Regions from separate parts of the Erwinia sp. PME.40.26/001 genome, predicted to be linked through region 2. Evidence: predicted binding sites of a transcription regulator. Region 2 holds the regulator's gene; the other holds the start of a gene.
What was found. Region 2 encodes LexA, which represses DNA repair genes until DNA is damaged. Its sites were predicted from a motif close to TNCTGTATGTACATACAGNA; they were not measured.

Region 1 (3,604 bases), on a different contig from region 2:
AGCGCCAGCAGTTGCTCGTCGTCAGACCACAGTGCTCCATCGACACGATAATAGTTCAGTTCTACCGGCACACCGCGCTTGTTCAGGCTTAACGGCTGCATTTTGCGTTCAACGATATAGGGCTGAACCTGTTCACAGGCCCGCAGATACATTTCGCCTTCAGCCACCACGGCAAATACCGTTTTTTCAACGGCCAGACAATAGCCACCAAACTGCGTCCTGGACTGAACGTCACCCAGCGGAGCCAGCCGCTCTTTTGCTTCTGCTATTTTACGCTTTGAATTATCCATATTCTCCCCTGCTACTATTACAGAATTAACTCACTGTACCGACGTAAACCACATCACAGAAAATAGGCAATCCTGATTACAGGTTCAATGAATATATCAACATTCCGTGGATAACATTGCATTTTTGCGAGGCATTACGAAAAACATCACTTCTCAGGCTGAGTCAAATCCTGTCATTTATTATGCTGGCCAATCGCATTCAGATGACCAGCCAGCATGACACTTAATCGATTGATTAATTTAAAAAACAAAAATTAACACAAATAAATCAAATGAACATAATAATCAATATGTTACATCAAAATACTCTATTATCATTCGTATGCCATGAAATACCGCACTGATGTCTGACTGCACTGACTAACGCGGTTTTCTGTTAAGAAGCGTTAAATAAATCGTCACTGTCCTGGTCGTTACATAATACTTAACCGATCGTATAATTTTATTACTTCATCACCTGCGGAATATACCTCATTGGGGAGGGGCATCTGCCCCCAGGCGTGCCAGCGTTATAAAAAGAGTGACATCCGTTGTTAATACACACAGTTCCGACTACGGGTTTAAATTAGCCTGACGAATCATGACGAATCTGAAGGCATAGTAATCGTCACAACGTACTGGCTCACCTGAGAGAAACAATGAAAGTGAACGAAAAAATTATCACGCTATTCTTCCTGCTTCTCGCTATGGCCTCTGTTGCGCAGGGCCAGGAAGCGACACTGGCAGAACACAGTCTTATCCACCACAGAAGTTTCAACAGCCATTCAGGCCTTGCTGATACGGCAGAAAATCCTGACGAACATCGGGAAGAATCCTTCGCCCGCAAACATCATCTCACCCACTGAACAGGCTGGTCGGGTGAAAGAACTGCAAAGGATCGCCGCAGAAAGAGCATGGGGCAGGCGCTGAACCGTTCAGGTGCGTAGCAATGGGAGAACAAGATTAAGGTTGATCTTTGCTCACTGCGACTATACTGTATATCCATACAGTCAACTGGTGAGCGAAGACATTATGCGTACTCATTCTCTGAAATCTCAATCTGTTCGTCGTAGTCTGCACACTACTACGCCAGCCCCTGCGGCGTCCCCATGTGCTAACGGCCTGATCAGCGAACTGATCTACAGTGAGAATCAACCTGATATGACTCAATTGCTGCTGTTGCCCCTGCTGCAGCAACTGGGAACGCAGTCTCGCTGGCAGCTTTGGCTTACCCCACAGCAAAAATTGAGCCGTGACTGGTTACAGCGTGTCGGGTTGCCGCTGGATAAAGTGATGCAGTCTTCTCACTCCAGCGCAATCACGACGGTAGAGGCAATGATCAAAGCGTTGCAGACGGGTAACTACAGTGTGGTTTTGGGATGGCTGGAAGAAGACGTGTCAGAAAATGACCGGATCCGATTGCAGGAAGCGGCCAGTTCAGGCCAGGCGTTAGGACTCATTATGCGTACTGAAAGCAGTATTTATCCTTCAACCAGACCATTAAATGGCCTAAGAATTCACTCAACTTTGTATCATTAAGTAAAAATGAGATTTTTCTCAGCCTTTTTCTCTCACAGAGCCAAGATAACCGCCTGATTATGTTATGACGCGGCGGGACAATGGGTTAGCTGCGTTCTCAGACCCCATTTGAGGCAAAGAATTCACCCTGAAATGTTAAAAATTGTGTATGAAAGCCTGTTTTTTTGCTGACCATCGTCACATCATACTTGTAAGTTTGCTGGTACGTTGTAGACTTTAGCTCGCCAGGGTGCTCAATAACCTCCATTTTTTGGAAGAGTCATAATCGAGCTTCATAACCCGGCGAAGGATTAAACCAAAGAGCTAAATTAAAGCTCATTGCCTATTTGGATGATAACGAGGCGCAAAAATGAAAAAGACAGCTATCGCAATTGCAGTGGCACTGGCTGGCTTCGCTACCGTAGCGCAGGCCGCTCCTAAAGATGACACCTGGTATACCGGTGCTAAACTGGGCTGGTCTCAGTACCACGACAAAGGTTACTACGGTAACGGTTACCAAGATAACGATGGTCCATCGCATGAAAGCCAGCTTGGTGCTGGTGCGTTCGGTGGTTACCAGGCTAACCAGTACCTGGGCTTCGAGCTGGGTTACGACTGGTTAGGCCGTATGCCTAACAAAGGCAACAACGTAAACGGTGCTTTCAAAGCACAGGGCGTTCAGCTGGCAGCTAAATTAAGCTACCCAGTAATGGATGACCTGGACGTTTATACCCGTCTGGGCGGTATGGTATGGCGTGCAGACTCCACCCAGAACGCTAACGGCACTCGCATCAGCGACCACGACACCGGTGTTTCTCCACTGGCCGCGGTTGGTGTTGAATATGCAGTGACCAAAAACTGGGCAACCCGTCTGGACTACCAGTGGGTTAACAACATCGGTGACGCAGGTACCGTTGGTGCACGTCCTGATAACTCAATGCTGAGTGTTGGCGTTTCCTACCGTTTCGGTCAGGATGATGCAGTAGCACCAGTTGTTGCTCCAGCTCCGGCTCCAGCTCCAGTTGTTGAAACCAAGCGTTTCACCCTGAAGTCTGACGTTCTGTTCAACTTCAACAAAGCAACGTTGAAGCCAGAAGGTCAGCAGGCACTGGATCAGCTGTACACTCAGCTGAGCAACCTGGATCCGAAAGATGGCTCTGTTGTCGTGCTGGGTTACACCGACCGTATCGGTTCCGAGCAGTACAACCAGAAACTGTCTGAAAAACGCGCTCAGTCTGTAGTAGACTACCTCGTGTCTAAAGGCATCCCTTCTAACAAGATCTCTGCACGTGGCGAGGGTAAATCTAACCCTGTTACCGGCAGCACCTGTGACAGCGTGAAAGGCCGTAATGCCCTGATCGACTGCCTGGCGCCAGACCGTCGCGTAGAAATCGAAGTTAAAGGCATCAAAGACGTTGTAACTCAGCCACAGGCTTAAGTTATCTCGTTAAAAAAAACCCCGCTTCGGCGGGGTTTTTTATTGTCTGAAGAGAACGAATCAATCAGAACCTGTCCTGAATAAACGGCGTTATTCGGGCTTACCCAAAATGGCTTTCAGATCCTGCTTCAGTGACGACATCTGGCTGGCGTACTGCTCTTTACGTTCGGCATCTTCAATGAGCTGTACGATGGTTTCGGACAAGGTGCTGTTACGACGCTGGGCGAGGCCCGCCAGGCGCTGCCATACCAGATATTCTAAATCGATCGACTTTTTTCGCGTGTGCTGGTGTTCAGCATTGAAATGACGCTTGCGGCGTGCACGGATTGTCTGCTTCATGCGGTTTTCCAGCGCCGGATTGATGTGCAGGCTAATCCAT
Region 2 (3,604 bases):
TCCAGCAGGCGGCCCGTGCGTGAACGGCCCCCTTCCACGAAGTACTCAACGGAATAGCCACGGGTGAACAGTTCACCCAGGTATTCGCGGAACACCGTGGAATAAAGCTTATTGCCCTTAAAGGTACGCCGTATAAAGAAGGCGCCCAGGCGACGGAAGATCGGACCGGCAGGCCAGAAGTTCAGATTGATACCGGCGGCGATATGCGGCGGCACCAGCCCCTGGTGATATAGCACGTAGGAGAGAAGCAGGTAATCCATGTGGCTGCGGTGACAGGGAACATAGACAATTTCATGCCCGTCCTGCGCCAGCTGCCGCACACGTTCACCGCCGTTAACATTGATTCCCTGGTATAATTTGCTCCAGGTCCAGCCCATGATGCGGTCGGTCAGGCGAATCGCTTCGTAAGAGAAGTCAGCGGCGATCTCTTCCATCAGCTCAACGGCATTCTGCTGGGCTTTTTCATGGGAGATCTTTTTGCTGCGTGCCTCATCCTCTACCGCTTTGGCGATAGCCTTGGACTGCAGCAGCTTGTTGAACAGGTCCTGACGTACCGGCAGGCGCGGACCGACGGCGGCCAGACGCTGGCGGGCGAAGTGCATTCTGGCGACGCGTGCCAGCTTCTGGGCAATGATTTTATCGGTGCCGTGTTCGGTCGCCATATGGCGCAGTGACACCATCGGCGAGAAGCGCACGAAGCTGTCGCGGCCCAGCCAGAGCACGGCAAAGAATTTCTGAATGCCGTTCAGCATCCGCAGATGCGGCTGATCGTCACCCTGAACTTCGCGGCCAGGTGCACGGCCAAACATCACCGATACCGGCACCATCTGCACATCCAGTTCGGGATGGTTACGGTGCAGGTCGAGATATTCGTGGAACAGCTTGACCGACTGCAGATTCGGCACAAAATACGGGAATACGCGTGGGCCATCATGGATAAACACATGACGGGGCAGGACCGTGCCGTCAATCTCCAGCGGTTCCAGGGGATCGGGAAGGTCCTGTTTGCGACACTGCTCACGCAGGGCAAGGAGATCCGCCTTTGAATCATAAGGCAGCACATACATAATAGGACGCGACGTATCAAGCCCCAGTTCGGCAACCGGTTCAGCCGGGATTGCCTTACTTTTTACCAGTAATTTAACTGGCAGATTCAATAAGTTATAATATAAATTACGCCAACCTGACATAGACAACATGAAGCCTCTTGTTAGCAAAGCGCCGCAAGCATACCAGAAAGCGCCAACAGAATCTGTGGTGTTGAAAAACCTGTAGTTCCACTCATTGACGTTAAACTTCTCAAAGGGTTCCCTGATTATGGCAAATAATGTCACCGGACTGACACGAATCATAAAAGCGGCTGGCTACTCGTGGAAAGGCATCCGCGCGGCCTGGCAGCATGAAGCGGCCTTTCGCCAGGAAGCCGTGGCGGCCATTATCGCTATTGCCATCGCCGTCTGGCTGGACGTCGATGCGGTCACCCGGGTGTTGCTGATAGGGTCGGTGGTGATGGTGATTATTGTGGAAATCCTCAACAGCGCCATCGAAGCCGTCGTTGACCGTATCGGCAGTGAAATTCATCCGCTGGCCGGGCGGGCGAAAGACATGGGGTCTGCGGCGGTACTGTTGGCTATCTTGCTGGCCATGTTTGTCTGGATCATGCTGTTAGTGCCGCATTTGCGATGAGTTTTCCAAAAATCGCCACAAACGGCATTTCGCCCAACTTTAGGTTTTCAATGTCTAAATACCTGTATATACTCACAGTCGACTGTATAAACAACCAGGGGGCGGGATGAAAGCACTAACGGCAAGGCAGCAGCAGGTCTATGACCTGATTCGCGACCACATTAATCAAACCGGCATGCCACCAACGCGCGCGGAGATTGCTGCGCAGCTCGGTTTCCGTTCCCCGAATGCGGCTGAAGAACACCTGAAAGCGTTAGCGCGTAAAGGCGTGATTGAGATCGTATCCGGTGCGTCGCGCGGTATTCGCCTGATGATGGAAGAAGAAGACGGTCTTCCACTGATTGGCCGTGTCGCAGCAGGTGAACCTCTGCTGGCAGAACAGCATATTGAAGGCCACTATAAGGTTGACCCTGACCTGTTTAAGCCCGGCGCAGACTTCCTGCTGCGTGTCAGCGGAATGTCGATGAAAGACATCGGCATTATGGACGGCGATCTGTTAGCCGTGCATAAAACAGAAGATGTGCGCAATGGCCAGGTCGTGGTGGCGCGCATTGACGATGAAGTGACGGTAAAGCGTCTGAAAAGGCAGGGGAATACGGTGCAACTGCTGCCCGAAAACCCGGACTTCAAACCGATCATCGTTGACCTGCGCCAGCAGACGCTGACGATCGAAGGCTTGGCTGTCGGTGTGATCCGCAACGGCAACTGGCTGTAACCGGTACTTCACTCCCCGCTAAATGCTGTGTGCTGCTTAAGTGGCGCACAGCATCGTCAGTGAGGGTTTTTCGCTGATGGACTCCGATGACACTGCTCACCCCCGCAGATAAAAGCCTCTGGCGGCTCGCCCTGCCGATGATCCTCTCTAATATCACTGTGCCTCTGCTAGGCCTGGTCGATACAGCCGTGATTGGCCATCTCGACAGTCCCACGTATCTGGGCGGTGTCGCGATTGGCACGACTATTACCAGCTTCCTGTTTATGCTGTTGCTGTTTTTACGCATGAGCACCACCGGCCTGACGGCACAGGCTTTTGGCGCTAACGATAAACAGGCCCTGGCGCGTGCGCTGATGCAGCCGCTGCTGCTGGCACTTTGTGCCGGGCTGCTGTTTGTTGTGCTGAAGCAGCCGATTACGCACCTGGCGCTCGGGGTAACGGGTGGTAGCGATGACGTCCTGCAGCAGGCCGCACTGTTTATGCAAATACGCTGGCTCAGTGCGCCGGCGACGCTGGCGAATCTTGTGCTTTTGGGCTGGCTGCTTGGCGTACAGTATGCCCGGGCACCGGTCATCCTGCTGGTCGTCGGCAATCTGGTGAATATCGTGCTCGACCTCTGGTTTGTCATCGGGCTGAAGTGGGGCGTGCAGGGGGCCGCAGCGGCAACGGCAATAGCGGAATACACCAGTCTGATCGTCGGACTGCTGCTGGTATGGCGGGTTATGGTGATGCGCGGTCTGTCGCTGCGCCTGATGTTAAGGGCCTGGCGGGGAGATGTGGCGCGACTGCTGCGTCTGAACCGCGACATCATGCTGCGCTCACTCCTCTTGCAGGTCTGCTTTGCCTCGCTGACCCTGTTTGGCGCACGCCTCGGCAATGACGTCGTGGCGGTCAATGCCGTACTGCTGATGTTTCTTACTTTCACTGCTTACGCGCTGGACGGTTTCGCCTATGCGGTGGAAGCCTGTTCCGGTGAAGCGTATGGTGCGCGCAACAGCCGGCAGTTACTGAGCGTGTGGCATGCGGCCTGTCGGCAGTCTCTGGTGGTTGCGCTGGGGTTCTCCCTGCTTTATGCCCTGGCGGGTGAGCACATTGTCGCGCTACTGACCTCCCTTGAACCGCTGCGCCAGCTTGCCGACCAGTATTTGTGGTGGCAGGTGGTGATGCCGCTGGCGGGCGTGGGCTGCTATCTGCTGGATGGGA

Region 1: the regulator LexA is predicted to act here: its motif matches at 1,262-1,281, upstream of sulA (SOS-induced cell division inhibitor SulA).

The regions. Positions count from the first base shown of each region.
Region 1 is NZ_JBVHNP010000005.1:253,799-257,402, reverse strand. It holds gene ACZ3HG_RS16175 (TfoX/Sxy family DNA transformation protein) at 1-290, opposite strand, end outside; gene ACZ3HG_RS16170 (hypothetical protein) at 929-1,135, shown strand; gene sulA (SOS-induced cell division inhibitor SulA) at 1,302-1,808, shown strand; gene ompA (porin OmpA) at 2,158-3,225, shown strand; gene matP (macrodomain Ter protein MatP) at 3,316-3,604, opposite strand, start outside.
Region 2 is NZ_JBVHNP010000015.1:28,691-32,294, forward strand. It holds gene plsB (glycerol-3-phosphate 1-O-acyltransferase PlsB) at 1-1,190, opposite strand, end outside; gene ACZ3HG_RS22315 (diacylglycerol kinase) at 1,318-1,686, shown strand; gene lexA (transcriptional repressor LexA) at 1,793-2,401, shown strand; gene dinF (MATE family efflux transporter DinF) at 2,488-3,604, shown strand, end outside.